2 regions of the Rhizobium grahamii genome follow, and region 2 is predicted to be linked to the other one. Evidence: riboswitches for the same ligand, from Rfam matches in the RefSeq annotation. Region 2 holds a riboswitch; the other holds the start of a gene.

Region 1 (8,094 bases), 650 kb from region 2:
CGGAAACGCTTAAAAATTTCGTTGGACATCCCTCGGCCGTTAGGTCCGCATTAAGCAATATCGACTCTATTCGAGACCGACGACGCCGGCCCTTTTCTGACCGCGACGCATGATGCGCATGTCGAGCCACTCCAGGCATTTCCCTGCCCCTTCAGATCGCCCTTCTCGTTTTCCAAAAATGCCAGTTCAGCGCAACGCTGGACCTCAAGTGGATCTCCATGCTGAAACATCTCAAAATCCGCACCAAGATCATATCGGTCGTCGCACTTCTTGGCCTGATCTCGATCGGCGGCCTCGTCTATACCGTCAGCGAATTCCGTGGCGCCGACGCCGCCTACAGCGCCTTCATCGACCATGAAGCGCTCGCCGCCATGCAGGCTTCGCGCGCCAGCGCGTCAGCCAATGCCGCCGTGCTGCAGGCAACCTTCATTGTCAACCTGACGCCTGACACGCCGGAATTCAACGCGGCCCTCGCAGCACCGAACAGGTTCACCCAGGCTCGTGAGCGCCTGCAGCAGTCCGCCCAGCTTGTCCCGAGCCGCAAGCCGGCCACCGACGAGCTTATCGCAAGCGTGGACGAGATGGAGACGCTGGCCGCCAAAGCCACTCAGCTCGCGCAGGCAAAGGACAAGCCGGGCGCACTTGCTGTCGTCGCTGATCTGAACGCCAAGCTCAATCTCGCAACGCCGAAGCTGATCGCCAACAACGATGCGCTGATGTCGCTTCTCAACGATGGCGGCGACGAACTCTCGGCCAACGTCAACGGACGCATCGATCTCTGTTTCGCGCTGATCGGCATCGCCGTCCTCGGCGCGATCGGATTGAGCGTATGGATCGCGCAGGCCGGCATCTCCTCGCCTATGGCGAAGCTGCGCGAACGCATGACGCGTCTTGCCAAGGGCGAGACGGCAAGCCCGATCGACGGGCTCGATCGCCGCGACGAAATCGGCCAGATGGCGGAAGCCGTTGCCGTATTCCGCGACAATGCGATCGAACGCGGCCGCCTCGAAAACGAGGCAGAGCGAAACCGCAATCTCGGCGACAGCGAACGGCGCGAGCGCGAGGCGCAAAAAGCCACGGAAGCGGCTGACCTGTCGCGCGCCGTTGGCGCCCTTGGCGATGGTCTCCGTCGCCTGGCCGCAGGCGACCTCGCATCGCAGATCAACACGCCGTTCGTCGGCGATCTCGACGCACTGCGTCAGGACTTCAACAACTCGGTCTACAGGCTGAACGAAACCATGCAGACCGTTGGCACCAACGCCCGCGCGATCATGGCCGGCTCAAGCGAAATCCGTGCGGCCGCCGACGAACTCGCCAAGCGCACCGAACAGCAGGCAGCCTCCGTCGAGGAGACCGCCGCTGCGCTGGAAGAGATCACAACGACGGTCAAGGACGCTGCCAAGCGCGCAGAGGAAGCTCGCTCGCTGGTCGCCAGGACGCGGAACGGCGCCGAGAAATCCGGCAATGTCGTGCGCAAGGCGGTCGATGCGATGCAGCAGATCGAGCAATCTTCTGTCGAGATCGGCAATATCATCGGTGTCATCGACGACATCGCCTTCCAGACGAACCTGCTGGCGCTCAACGCCGGGGTCGAGGCCGCGCGTGCCGGCGAGGCGGGCAAGGGTTTTGCCGTTGTCGCGCAGGAAGTGCGTGAACTGGCGCAGCGCTCGGCCAATGCCGCCAAGGAGATCAAGTCACTGATCACGACCTCAAGCGACCACGTCCAATCCGGCGTTTCGCTCGTCGGTGAAACCGGCAAGGCGCTGGACGAGATCGTCCACGAGGTGCAGGAGATCAACCAGCATGTCAACGCGATTGCGGAAGCCGCACGCGAGCAATCGACCGGCCTTCAGGAAATCAACACCGCCGTCAACACCATGGATCAGGGCACGCAGCAGAATGCCGCAATGGTCGAAGAGAGCACGGCTGCCAGCCACAGGCTCGCGACCGAAGCGGCAACGCTCGGCAATCTGCTTGATCAGTTCAAGCTGACTGGTACCGGTGGCATGGCAACAAACTTCGTACCGACGAGCGCGCGCTCTGCGCCTGCTCAGGTAGCCACTGCTCCACGGCCGGCCACCCAGCCAGTCGTCACCCGCAAGGCGCCGGTCCGCGTCGCGACACCCGGCGTTTCGCGACCATCCTCCTCGCCAGCGCGTGCGCTTGGCCAGAAGCTCGCAAGCGCCTTCGGCAGCGCCGAGCCCAGCAAGGATGCAGACTGGACGGAATTCTGATCGCATCATCGTAGATGCATAAATGAAATGGGCGGCCAGTGGCCGCCCATTTTCGTTCAGCAGGAGCCGAATATGATGTCAGGATGATCAGGCAAAGCCTAGCGGGACTTCCTCGATCTTGCGTCCACGGCCGTAATCGCGCTCGTAGGACGAACGGCTGTCGCCACGCTTGTAGGCGGCCGTTTCCAGCTCCGGCATATGGTAGCCGTCGGCATAGGTACCGGTTTCGCCGGTATCGACCGCATCGCGTTTCGCAGTAAAGATTTTCAGAAGCATCCCGCTATTCCTCCTCGTCGTGAGCCGATAACGGCCTGACGCCGCCTCTGTTCCGTGTACCGGAGAATAGTTAAAAATTAACCATATATATTAGATAATCGTCAACTAATCGAAAGGGCGTAACCGCCACCACCGATTATCTGCTTGCGGGTTTAAGCACGCTCTGACGCAGCTGCATCAATGCCCGTTTTCCGCCGATTTCGACGAAGCGGTAGGACAGCGAAGCCAGCAAAATGGTTGCGCCGACGCAGACGACATAGGCTATCGCCAAGGTCGTTCTCGCTCCAATCACCGGCTGAAGGGCGAGCATCGGCCGCCCGAAGGCGCTGAAGACGAGCGGGTGGATGAGGTAAAGGGAATAAGAGATCTCACCCAGCCGATAGACCGGCCCGTTCGCAAACAGCGCATTCGACAATGACGAATCCGCGGCCAGCCAGAAGACGGCGCCGACGATGCAGAGGTAGGTTGCAAGATCGGTCTGATCGAAGGTGGCGGCTGCGACGACAGCAAGGCACGCAAGCAGGGTGCCGAGATCGGCGACAGAAGCACTGAAGGCCACCCGGCGAGCCGCCAGACCGCATAGGATGACGCCGATGCTGAAACCGGCCAGGGCGCGCAGCAATGGGAAGACCGTGACGTCGGATACGACATCCATCGGTCCGCTGATGCCACCACCGACTTTCGAGATCGTGACGATCAACAAGGCCAAGCCGAGCAGGGCGACACCGGTACCGATCGCCTTTAATCGTCCGAGCATGAGGACGAGCGGAAAAGCCGCGTAGCAGAAGATCTCGGCACTCACCGACCAAGAAAGCCCGACGACCGGCTTGGCATGCAAGCCCCAGCCCGTCAGCATGAACAGATTGCAGAAGGCATCCCAGGCCGTGAAATCGCCAAGCCCGGGCTTGATCGCCAGCTTGATAACGCCAAGCGACAGAATAACGATGTAGGCAGGATAGAGACGAACAAACCGGCGGAAAAGAAACTCGCCGTACTTTGCGACATCCGCGCCGGCTCTGAAGGTCGCATCGTAGTTGTAGGCGAGAACATAGCCACTCAGCACGAAGAAGGCATCGACGGCCAGATAGCCGCGATCGAACAGGAAGGGCGCCGTCCCTCCCATCGCCAGGAAAAAATGATAGGTGACAACCACGAGGGCTGCGACGCCGCGAAAGCCCGTGAGCGGTCTTATTTCCCTGCGTTCGGCCATGTCCTCGGGCTCTCATTAAGAGAAAATTCACCGTAGGGATTAGCGCGCTTCGACGCGGCGGCAAAATGGAAAGCGGAAATTTGGTAAACGGGCACGGCGGCAGAGTTGGAGCGGGTGAAGGGAATCGAACCCTCGTATTCAGCTTGGGAAGCTGCTGCTCTACCATTGAGCTACACCCGCGCTAGACGGAGACTTCCAACAGATGGCCGCCGCTGTCAAGCGGCAGCGGTCGCGTCAGATGCGGAAGTGTTTGGAGAGCTTCAAGCCTTGCGCCTGATAGTTGGAGCCGAGGCCCGTGCCGTAGAGGCTGGCGGGATGTTCGAGCATGTGTTCGTAGATCAGGCGGCCGACGATCTGGCCGTCCTCGAGGATGAACGGGACTTCGTGGCTGCGCACTTCCAGAACAGCGCGGCTGCCGCGACCGCCGGCGGGGGCATGGCCGAAGCCAGGGTCGAAGAAGCCGGCATAGTGGACGCGAAATTCGCCGACGAGCGGATCGAAAGGCGTCATTTCGGCCGCGTAATGCGGCGGCACGTGGACGGCCTCGCGCGACACGAGGATGTAGAACTCATCCGGATCGAGGATCAGCTCGTTGCGGCCGCGGCTAAAGAGCGGCTCCCAGAAATCATAGATGTCGTGCTGCGCCTTCTTGTCGACGTCGACAACGGCGGTGTGGTGCTTGCCACGGTAGCCGATCAAGCCGTCCTTGTCGCCGGCGAGGTCGATCGACAGCGCAATCCCGCCGCCCGAGACGTTCGGCTGCTTGCTGGCGACGAGCGTTTCGGCATCATGCAGCGCCAGCAATTCCGGGTCACCCAAGACCGAATGGCCGACGCGGAAGCGGATCTGCGACAGGCGCGAGCCGCGACGCACGACGATCGGGAAGGTACGAGGGCTGATTTCGAGGTAGAGCGGGCCGGAATAGCCGGCCGGGATCTTGTCGAACTCCTGGGCGTAATCGGTAATGACGCGCGTGAAGATATCGAGGCGGCCGGTCGAGCTTTTCGGATTGGCCGAAGCCGACATATCTGCCGGAAGGTCGAGGCGCTCCATCAGCGGAACGATATAGACGCAGCCGGTTTCCAGCACCGCGCCTTCACTGAGGTCGACGACATGCAGCTTGAGGCGGTCGAGCTTGTCGGAAACGAGGCTGTTCGGGCCTGGCATGAAGCTGGCGCGGACGCGGAATGCCTTTGCACCGAGCCGCAGATCGAGGCTCGCCGGCTGGATCTGGTCGCTGTCGAGATCGCGCTCGGAAATGAGCCGCCCCGTTTCAAACAACGCAGCGATCGCGCGATCTGCCAATATTCCTGTTTCGCGAGCCATCATGCCCCATCCATATTTTGCCGCAGACAAAACCAAACTCGAGGAATTGACGCAAGCACGGAACGGCAGTATTGCAGCTTTATCCCGTGGTGATTTGGCCGGTCGGCTTGCAGCCACGTTAAACAAGTGGCTAAATAGACCGGGTGCAAAACCGGTCTGCTTTTCGCGGCCGGTTTTTTTGTTGTTCGAAAGTGGTGAAACATGAGCAAGACCTGGCGCCCGGCAACCCAACTCGTTCACGGCGGTTCGCTGCGCTCTCAGTACGGCGAGACCTCCGAGGCGATCTATCTCACGCAGGGCTTCGTCTATGACAGCGCCGAAGCGGCGGAAGCCCGCTTCAAGGGCGAGACCGATGGCTACATCTACGCCCGTTACGGCAGCCCGACGAACGACATGTTCGAGAAGCGCATGTGCGCGCTCGAAGGCGCCGAGGAAGCCCGCGCCACGGCATCGGGCATGGCAGCTGTTGCCGCCGCGATCCTCTGCCAGGTCAAGGCCGGCGACCATATCGTTGCCGCCCGCGCCCTTTTCGGCTCCTGCCGCTGGGTCGTCGAGACGCTCGCGCCGAAATACGGCATCGAATGCACGCTGGTCGATGGACGCTACCTCGAAAACTGGGAAAAGGCGATCCGCCCGAACACCAAGGTTTTCTTCCTGGAGAGCCCGACCAATCCGACGCTTGAAGTGGTCGACATCGAAGGTGTGGCCAAGCTCGCCAACCAGATCGGCGCCAAGGTCGTCGTCGACAACGTCTTTGCGACCCCGATCTTCCAGAAGCCGCTGGAACTCGGCGCCCACATCGTCGTCTATTCCGCGACCAAGCATATCGACGGCCAGGGCCGCAGCCTCGGCGGCGTAATTCTTTCCGACTCGGAATGGGTAAAAGAGAACCTGCAGGACTACTACCGCCACACGGGGCCGGCGATGTCGCCGTTCACGGCGTGGACATTGCTGAAGGGGCTGGAAACTCTCCCACTGCGCGTCAAGCAGCAGACCGAGAACGCCTCGAAGATCGCGGACTTCCTCGCCGAGCAGCCTAAGGTCGCCAAGATCATCTATCCGGGCCGCAAGGACCATCCGCAGGCAGATATCGTTGCCAGGCAGATGAAGGGCGGCTCGACGCTGGTTGCGATCGAACTCAAGGGCGGGAAAGAAGCGGCCTTCGCGCTGCAGAACGCACTTGAGATCGTCAAAATCTCCAACAATCTCGGCGATGCAAAGAGCCTGATCACGCATCCGGCCACAACGACGCACAAGAACCTGACCGACGAGGCACGCGCCGAACTCGGCATCTCGGGCGGCACCGTGCGCCTTTCCGCAGGCATCGAGGACACTGACGACCTGATCGAAGATTTCGCCCAGGCGCTTGCCAAGGTCAACTCCTGATCAAACGCTTGCGGCCGGAGCTTTCATTCGGCCGCAAGCCCGCACGTTCGCGTGAAAAGCGCGGAAATTAGGCTTAACACGCGAAACCTTTTGCCATTGCCGGCATTCAAGGCATGATCGCCTCACGGTTTATTGACGGATCCGCTGTCGTATAAGATACCGGTAACGTATATTGACTATGGTGTAGGCATGTACCGCGCCCAAACACGAGACATTGAAGTCGTCGTCGAACCCTTTTACCTGGAGGAGCAATCCGACCCGGACGACGATCGTTATGTCTGGGGCTACCGGATTGTTATCAGCAACAACTCCGACAAGGCCGTGCGACTGGTGAACCGTTACTGGAACATCACAGATCAGAACGGCATCGTCGACGAAGTCACCGGTGCCGGCGTCGTCGGCGAACAGCCGAAGCTTTCGCCGGGAGATACTTACGAGTATTCCTCGGGTTGCCCGCTCGATACGCCCTCAGGACTGATGTTCGGCCATTATCAGATGGAAACTGATGAAGGCGAGCTTTTCGACGTCGAAATACCCGCCTTCTCACTGGATTCACCAGGACTGCTCAGAGTCTTGAACTGATTACTCGGCTGCCTGCGCGACTTCTTCGACCTCGTAACGATAGGTCGTCGAGCAGAACTCGCAGGTGACGGCGATCTGGCCGTTTTCCTGGCTGGCGTCTATTTCTTCCGCCGAGAAGCCCTTGAGAACGCCCTTGATCTTTTCACGCGAACAGGAGCAGCGGTCGAAAACCTTGCGCGGCTCATAGACGCGCACGCCGCGTTCGTGAAACAGCCGAAACAGCAGCCGTTCGGTTCCGACGAGCGGATCGGTCAGTTCGTCGGCGTCAATCGTTTCCACGAGCGAGCGGGCTTCCGCCCAGGCATCATCTTCCTTGTGCAGGCCTACGGCGGTATCGCCGTCGCCGCCATGAAGATCCGCCTGGCGCATGCGCTCCGGCGCTTCCGGCAGGAACTGCGCGACAAGTCCGCCGGCACGCCAGCGATGACGCGGCTTGCCGGCCTCGTCGCGATCGAGCAATTCGGCGGCAGCAAGGCGCACTCTCGTCGGGATCTGTTCCGACTGGCGGAAGTAGGTTCCGGCGATTTCCTCGAGTGTCGCGCCGTCAAGCGCAACGATGCCCTGATAGGGCTGGCTGAACTTGCCCTGGTCGATCGTGAACGCCAGCATGCCCTTGCCGAGCAGCTGTTCAGGCTCGATCTCGCCGGCGGCAACCGCCTGGTCGAGAAGACCCTGGTTGAAGCGCGCATAGGCCCGAACATTCTCAGGCGTCGTGAAATCGCAGACGAGCAGATCCACCGGCCCGTCACCCTTGGTCTGGACCGTGAACTTGCCGTCGAATTTCAGTGATGTGCCGAGGAGCACCGTGAGAACGACGACTTCGGCCAAGAGCCTCGCAACCGGCGCGGGATAGCTGTGGCGCTCAAGGATCGCGTCCAGCATGGGGCCGAGCTGAACGGCGCGACCGCGCACATCCAGGCCTTCCACCTGAAAGGGAACGACGTGGTCATCGCCGGCGAAATCGAACTCGCCGAGGGCGGCTGCAGTTTCTGCCATGGTCTTCTCCTAGTCTGAGAACGGATGGACAAGAGCATCCATCCGCTCGCGCGGCCGACGGGCCCTAAGGCCAAACGTGGCGTC
Region 2 (8,094 bases):
ATGCCGATGCCGATGGCGCCGCTCATGATCGACATGGTCAGCAGCAGGCTGAACGTCGAGTTGCTGAACAGGGAGAGCGGGATAATCGGCTCAACGGCGCGGCGCTCCACCATGACCCAGGCGATCGCGGCTGCGACACCAATGCAGATGATGGCAAGGTTCTGTGGTGCGATCAGAGAATCGAAAAGTTGCGCCCCATCAGCCGCAAGCACGACACTTGCCGTCACCACGGCAAGCAGTACTGCGCCCGCATAGTCGATCTTCGGGCGCCTGTTAGGCTTGCGATAGGGAAGCATGAAGGCAAGCCCTGTGAGGACAAAGATGCCGATCGGCACGTTGACGAGAAAGATGGAGCGCCAGCCGAAGAGGTCACTCATTGTTCCGCCAAGCACGGGACCGATGGCACCGGAGGCCATGAGGACCAGGCTCGAATAGCTCTGATATCTGGCCCGCTCGCGAGGTTCGAACAAGTCTGCGTTGACGGCGAAGATCGATACCATGATCCCGCCGCCACCAAGCCCCTGCAGCACACGCGCGGCAATCAGGGTATTCATCGAAACCGCCAGACCACAGATGGCCGAGCCGACAGTGAAGATCAGGATCGCTGCCATCATCACATATTTTCGGCCGAACAGGTCGCCGAGCTTTCCATAGAGCGGCATGACCGCGCTGACGGAGAGAAGGTAGGCGGAGCCAATCCAGCTGAAGCGCTCAAGGTGTCCGAATTCACCGACGATCGTCGGTAGAGCTGTCGCGACAATCTGATTGTCCAGCGTCGCCATGAACAAGGCTGTCATCAGGAAAAGAAAGAGAATGAGCTTGCGGCGATGATCCGCCACAAGGGGTGCCGGCGCACTATGCATATCCATGGGAGTGCCATTTTCCGATTAGATGAGAGTTGGATTTGTGTGCTATCAGCATATAATTGTCAATGGCATATTTATGACGACGGCATATTCTCATCCATATTGCCTTCTGTTATGATCGCCCCATGAACAAAACCGCGAAGGAAATCGCCGACATCGAGAGCGCTGCGGACAGCGAAGGCAGCGTCACGCATATCGGCCAGACAATGACCCGCATGCGGCTGATGACGGGTCGCAGGCTGATCGGAAGGCTTGCGATACAAAGCGTGGCGCCCGGTCTGGAGTTGTCGCATCTGGATGTTCTGGATGCGGTGAGACGCGCGCAGGACTCGGGAGAGGTCACGGTTGGTACCATTGCCGAGATGATGCGCATCGATCCGTCGCGTGCCAGCCGCGTCGTATCTGATATGGTCGGTCGCAATATTCTGAGGCGCAAGGCATCGCAGGCCGATGCGCGACGTATCGTGGTGGTGATGACGCCGCTCGGCCAGAAATTGATGGCGGAGATAAAGGCGCAGAAAATGACGCTGGTTTCCGACATCGTCGCGGATTGGCCGCAGGAGGAAATCGACGTTTTCGCCAAGCTCTTTGATAAGTTCATCTCGGGCTTCGAGGAACTCTTCGAGGCCCGGATGCGCGAGATGACCGAAGACGCATAGCAGGCGGGTCTTTCCCTTCACCCCTGCTTTGCGCTATGGCAATCGCCATGAGCCAATCCACCTTCACCATCCTGCTCGGCGGCGAGATTCAACTGACTGATCGTCTGATCGAGGCGGTTGCCGGAACGCGCGTCATCGCTGCGGATGGCGGGATGCGGCATGCCATCGCTCTTGGCCTGGAGCCGGAGCTATGGGTGGGCGATTTCGATTCGGCGCCGGCGGCCCTTACCGATGCTTTCCAGCATGTTCCCCGCCAGCCTTATCCTGCTGCAAAAGCTGCGACGGATGGAGAAATCGCCGTCTCAGAAGCGATCCGCCTCGGCGCGCGTCGGCTGATCCTTGTCGGGGCGCTGGCCGGCGACCGTTCCGATCACGCGCTTCAGCATCTGCTTTATGCCGTCCGGCTGGCGGAAGAAGGTTTCGACGTCCTTCTCACATCGGGAACAGAGGAAGCCGTGCCCCTCATTCCCGGCACGATCGAACTCGACATGCCGAAGGCGAGCCTGTTTTCGGTTCCCGGCTTCAGCGAGCTCATCGGGCTCTCGATCGAGAACGCACGCTATCCGCTGAAGGATTTTCATTTGCCCTTCGGTTCTTCACGTACCATCTCGAATGTTGCGGAAGGCAAGGTGCATTTCACGCTTCAAAGCGGTCGCGCCATTGTGCTTGCCCGCCCTTACGATTTTTCCGGAGTCTGATTTTTGGCGCCTCCCATTCTAAAACTTGATGATATCTTCCTGAGCTTCGGCGGTGCGCCGCTTCTGGCAGGTGCCGGATTGCAGGTGGAGCCGGGCGACCGGATCTGCCTCGTCGGCCGCAACGGCTCGGGCAAGTCCACCTTGCTGAAGATCGCTGCAGGGCTGGTCGAGGCGCAGTCCGGCGAGGTGTTCCGGCATCCGGCTTCGACGATCCGGTATCTGGAGCAGGCTCCGGACTTCGCCGGCTACAAGACCGTCCAGGCCTATGCCGAGGCGGGCCTCGGGCCCGGTGACGATCCGTATCGCGTGACTTATTTGCTGTCGCATCTCGGCCTTACCGGCGAAGAAGATCCGAAGAACCTGTCGGGCGGCGAAGCCCGTCGTGCTGCGCTGGCACGCGTTCTGGCGCCGGAGCCTGACATTCTGCTGCTGGATGAGCCTACCAACCACCTCGATCTGCCCACCATCGAGTGGCTTGAAGGCGAACTTCAGAAGAGCCGGAGCGCACTCGTTCTGATTTCGCACGACCGGCGGTTCCTTGAGAAGGTATCGAATGCCACCGTCTGGCTGGACCGCGGCACGTCCCGGCGGCTGGATCGAGGCTTCGCGCATTTCGAGGCCTGGCGGGATCAGGTGCTCGAGGCAGAGGAGCTGGAGCAGCACAAGCTCGGAAAGGCCATCGAGCGCGAAGAACACTGGTTGCGCTACGGTGTGACGGCGCGGCGCAAGCGAAACATGCGGCGCCTTGGCGAATTACAGACGATGCGCGCGGAGTATCGAGGCCACAAAGGGCCACAGGGATCCGTTCAGGCGACGGCCTCGGATTCGCAGGAGTCGGGCAAGCTCGTTATCGAAGCGGACAAGATCACGAAGACATACGGCGATCGGTCGATCGTTTCGCCGTTCTCGATCCGCGTTCATCGTGGCGATTGCATCGGTCTCGTCGGCCCGAATGGAGCGGGCAAGACCACGCTTCTGAAGATGCTGACTGGGCAGCTTGCTCCGGACACCGGCACTGTGAAGCTCGGGACGAACCTCGAAATCGCGACGCTCGATCAGAAGCGCGAGGACCTCGATCTCGAGGATACGCTTGCCCACTATCTGACGGATGGCCGCGGGGACAATCTTCTCGTCAACGGCGAGCAGCGGCATGTCACGGGCTACATGAAAGACTTTCTGTTTCAGCCCGAACAGGCCCGCACGCCGATCAAGAACCTGTCGGGTGGCGAGCGCGCCCGCCTGATGCTGGCGCGCATTCTTGCGCGGCCGTCGAACTTGCTGATCCTCGACGAACCGACGAACGATCTCGATATCGAGACGCTCGACCTCCTGCAGGAAATCGTTGCCGGCTTCCCTGGCACCGTCATTCTCGTCAGCCACGATCGTGACTTCCTCGACCGGACCGTTACGTCAACGATTGCGCCGGCGGTTCCCGATGCGCCTGACGGCCGATGGATCGAGTATGCCGGCGGCTACTCCGACATGCTTGCACAGCGCAAGGGTGCGGCGGAAGAGCGCCGGAAGGCCGAGAAAGCGACAGAGAAGCCCAAGGCGCAGGCCGAACCGGCTGGCGAGCAGACAAAGGCGAAGGGCAAGCTTTCCTTCAAACAGAAGTTTGCGCTGGAGAACCTGCCGAAGGAAATGGCGAAGCTGGAAGCGGAGATCGCCAAGCGCGAAGCCAAGATGGCTGACCCGAACCTCTTCACCAAGGACCCGGATACCTTTACCCGCCTCGCTGCGGAAATGGAGAAATTCCGGAACGGCCTCACCAAGATGGAAGAGGAATGGCTGGAGCTTGAAATGCTCCGGGAAGAGTTGGAAGGCTAGGAAGGCGGCCGCTTAGGCCGCAATCCTAGAGCGCCGGCGCCGGTGCGTTCGCGGCCTTCGCCATGATCTTCTCTTCAGACTTCGCCGAGATGGCCTCGAGGTGCAGTACCCGCGGATGGAATGCCTCCATGTAGGCGTCCGAGCGACCGATGTAGATCATGGTGCTGTCGGGTATCGATTTCAGAACGTTCATCATCGTTGCCTGCCACGCGGGTTCCATTCCTTCCAGAACCTCATCGAAGACGATCCACTTGGGTCGCACAAGGAGCAGTCGGGCAAAGCCGATAGCGCGCTGTTCGTCTGAATCGAGCAGCTTGTCCCAGCGTGCCTGCGTGTCGAGCCGTGCGATCAGGGCATGTAGTCCCGCCTGCTCAAGCGCCGCCTTGACGTCTTCAGCCCGGTAGGTGTCGACGGGCTCGGGGAAGGCTAGCGCCTCGCGCAAAGTGCCGCCCGGAATATACGCAGACTGCGGCACGAACAGGATTTCGTCGGTTGGCGGCAGGCCGATCTTTCCACCGCCGCAGGGCCAAAGCTCGGACATCGAGAGGAAAAGGAGCTTCCTGTTGACGCTATGGTCGCCGTTGATCATCACCTTGTCGCCAGCGTTGATCGTGACCTCGGTCTCATGGATCCGGAAGCCGCCGCACTGATCGATCTCTTCGCCGATCTTCGTGGCGATGCTGACGTGATCAAGCGTAAGCGTGCCGGCCGGGCTGCTCTCGTATGCGATCGTTTCCTTGAGGTTCAGGTCGTCGCCCATGTTGGTCAGCGCCTGCCGGAAGTCGGTCACGCGCATCAGGGTCGCCCGCCATTCGGCAATCGGCCCGAAGTTGGCGACGTACCAGCGCAGAGCGGTATTCACCTGATTGAACGCCCCCACCGACATCATCAGTTCACCGAAGGTCAGGCCGCCAGAAAAATACGCCGGCGCCGCAACGATGATCGGGATGACGACGACCAGCCAGCCATAACCGGCCGACACCCATGTCAGGTTGACGTTGGCCATCGCCAGCCGCTTGATGACTGCCAGGACATTGCTGATGTCGCCGTTGATGCGCCGCCGTTCGTTTTCCTCGCCGCGAGCAACCGTGATCGCCGGCATGTTTTCGTTGGCGTGCATCAAGGCAAAGCGCAGTTCAGCTTCCTTTGAGAAGCGATCGGCGTTGAGCTTGACCAACTTACGCCCTACGAGCTGGCTGAGGATTGAGGCCGACGCCGCATAGAAGATGGCGGCCCAAACCATATAGCCGGGAATGGAAAAGCTGTAGCTGCCGAAATGGAAGACGAATCCGCTCGAAAGCTCCCAGAGAACGCCGATGAAGCTGACCAGCAGGATCGTCGCCTGGACGAGGCCGATCACGAGGCTCGTCGAGCTTTCCGCCAGGTTGCGGGCATCTTCGTGAAGACGCTGGTCCGGATTGACGCCGATCAGGCCGCTGGCCGACAGCCGGAGCGCCCGTTTGCGCTGAAGCCATTGATCGACCAGATCACGGGTCAGGCCCTCGCGCATGTAGAGCGCGGTCATCTGGTTCAGCCACGCCTGGATGACATTGAGGAGCAGCAGCATGCCTGCGATCAGTCCGAAGACTTTGAGTTGATGGAAGAAGCCTGGCAGGTCGCGTCGTGAGATGGCGTCGTAGAACGGCGCGTTCCATTGGTTGAGAATGACGGTCGCATAGGCGGTCGCGAGAATGATGCCAATCAGTGCCGTTCCGAGGACAAGGACCCGTCCACGGACGCTCGAACTCCAAAAGGCGGCAAACATCACTTTCACGCGGTAGGCGAGGCTAAGTTCATATCCTACCCGGTCCTGCGCCTGGATGGTCGGCTTGGCCTTCACGTCGTCTGCCATTCTGCTTCCTTAACCGGTCCGTTCGGTGTGAATAACATGGTGCGTGGGCATGTCCAGCAACAGATTCTACCATGCTTTAACGCGCGAGTTACCCCGCCGACCGCCTGCCATTGATTTGGCGCCCGACAAGGGTTATTTAAGGGGCTCCGTGGTGATTTGGCCGGCCGGCTTGCAGCCACGTTAAAGAAGTAGCTAAAGGGCCGCGTGCGGACCGATAGCGATATTTCGTTTTTTTATCGAGTGACCGCAATGCCCATCAAGATTCCCGACACGTTGCCTGCCTTTGAGACGCTTGTTCAGGAAGGTGTGCGCGTAATGACCGAGACGGCGGCGATCCGCCAGGACATTCGCCCCCTGCAGATTGGCTTGCTCAATCTGATGCCGAACAAGATCAAGACGGAATTGCAGATGGCCCGCCTCGTCGGCGCCTCGCCGCTGCAGGTCGAGCTTTCTCTTGTGCGGATCGGAACCCACAAGGCGAAAAACACGTCGGAAGATCATCTTCTCTCCTTCTACGAAACCTGGGAGGAGGTCAGGCACCGCAAATTCGACGGTTTCATCATCACGGGGGCGCCGATCGAGACGCTGCCCTACGAAGACGTGACTTATTGGCAGGAAATGCAGCGGATTTTCGACTGGACCAACACGAACGTCCATTCGACCATGAACGTCTGCTGGGGCGCGATGGCCGCGATCTACCACTTCCACGGCGTTCCCAAGTACGAGCTCAAGGAAAAGGCTTTTGGCGTCTATCGCCACAAGAACCTCAACCCCTCCTCCGTGTATCTCAATGGGTTCTCCGACAATTTCGAGGTGCCGGTGTCGCGCTGGACAGAAGTGCGCCAGGACGACATCGAGAAATCGAAGTCGCTCGAAATTCTGATGGCGTCGAACGAGATGGGCGTCTGCCTTGTCCACGAGGACGAGGGCAAGCGCCTCTATATGTTCAACCACGTTGAATATGATTCAACGTCGCTGGCCGACGAGTATTTTCGCGACGTCGATGCGGGCGTTCCCATCAAGATGCCGCACAACTACTTCCCGCACAACGATCCGACGATCGCGCCGCAAAACCGGTGGCGCGGCCACGCACACCTGCTGTTCGGCAACTGGATCAACGAGATCTATCAGACGACGCCCTATGATCTGGAGGAGATCGGCAAAGGCCGGTGATTTTGTAAAGCGCCGCGGCAATGCCAGCGGCGCTTTTTTATGTCGCAGTGGTTGCGATTTGTCGCAAAGGGGAGCAGTTTCCCTGCCGAAATCATGGATTTATGGATAGCCTTATGACGAATAATTTGGTGCGGGAAGTTTTCGGACATACCACGACGGGCGAGACCGTCTATCGGGTGGAGATCAAGGGTGGCGGCTTGACCGCCAAGGTCATCAGCTGGGGCGCTGTCATTCAGGATCTTCGGCTTGACGGACACGATGCGCCCCTGACGCTCGGCTTTGATGATTTCGAGAGCTATCCGGCCCATTCTTCCTATTTCGGTGCGACCCCCGGCCGCTGCGCCAACCGTATCGGCTCCGGCAAGTTCACGCTCGACGGCAAGTCGTATCAGCTCGATCTGAACGAGAATGGTGTCACGCATCTTCATGGCGGCAGCGATAACATTGCAAAGCAAAACTGGACGATCGTCGAGCATGACGTCGACCGCGTCGTCCTGAAGATCGTCGATCCCGACGGCCGCTCAGGCTATCCCGGCAACTGCACGATCCAGGCAACCTATCGGGTTCACGGTTCAGGCGAACTGTCCGTCACTTACGAGACGACGACCGACCAGCCGACGATCGCCAACGTCTGCCAGCACGCCTACTTCAATCTCGATGGCCGCGAGGATACCCTTGGTCATGACATCATGATCGCGGCCGATGGCTATCTCGTCACCGACGAGCGTCAGATCCCGACGGGCGAAGTACGCCCCGTTGAGGGAACAGCGTTCGATTTTCGCGAGATGGCTTCGATTAAGCGCTTCGAAGGCGGCGAGCAGGCGCTGTACGATCACAACTTCTGCCTTTCCAGCGAGCGCACGGCCAAGCGTTCCGTCGTGCTGGCCCGCAGCCTGCACTCGGGCGTGTCGCTTGAAGTGCGCACGACCGAGCCGGGTGTCCAGTTCTATGCAGCGTTCAAGCTTGACGTTCCCGTGCCCGGCATCGGTGGACGCAAGTATGGACCGTTTGCCGGTTTC

Evidence for each region. Region 2 has a riboswitch for S-adenosylmethionine ahead of metA (homoserine O-acetyltransferase MetA). Riboswitches for the same ligand answer to the same signal wherever they lie in the genome.
Region 1: linked by a shared signal. The riboswitch ahead of FZ934_RS18860 (O-succinylhomoserine sulfhydrylase) and the one ahead of metA (homoserine O-acetyltransferase MetA) in region 2 are both predicted to bind S-adenosylmethionine.

The regions. Positions count from the first base shown of each region.
Region 1 is NZ_CP043498.1:3,905,656-3,913,749, reverse strand. Features, by position in the region: gene FZ934_RS28435 (glycosyltransferase family 2 protein) at 1-13, shown strand, start outside; gene FZ934_RS18885 (methyl-accepting chemotaxis protein) at 219-2,234, shown strand; gene FZ934_RS18880 (hypothetical protein) at 2,322-2,510, opposite strand; gene FZ934_RS18875 (acyltransferase family protein) at 2,647-3,720, opposite strand; tRNA gene FZ934_RS18870 (tRNA-Gly) at 3,827-3,900, opposite strand; gene FZ934_RS18865 (2'-deoxycytidine 5'-triphosphate deaminase) at 3,955-5,049, opposite strand; SAM riboswitch at 5,123-5,201, shown strand; gene FZ934_RS18860 (O-succinylhomoserine sulfhydrylase) at 5,248-6,432, shown strand; gene apaG (Co2+/Mg2+ efflux protein ApaG) at 6,622-7,014, shown strand; gene FZ934_RS18850 (Hsp33 family molecular chaperone) at 7,015-8,010, opposite strand.
Region 2 is NZ_CP043498.1:3,253,681-3,261,774, reverse strand. Features, by position in the region: gene FZ934_RS15745 (MDR family MFS transporter) at 1-869, opposite strand, end outside; gene FZ934_RS15740 (MarR family winged helix-turn-helix transcriptional regulator) at 992-1,525, shown strand; gene FZ934_RS15735 (thiamine diphosphokinase) at 1,573-2,223, shown strand; gene FZ934_RS15730 (ABC-F family ATP-binding cassette domain-containing protein) at 2,227-4,050, shown strand; gene FZ934_RS15725 (ABC transporter ATP-binding protein/permease) at 4,076-5,902, opposite strand; SAM riboswitch at 6,041-6,118, shown strand; gene metA (homoserine O-acetyltransferase MetA) at 6,152-7,075, shown strand; gene FZ934_RS15715 (aldose epimerase family protein) at 7,189-8,094, shown strand, end outside.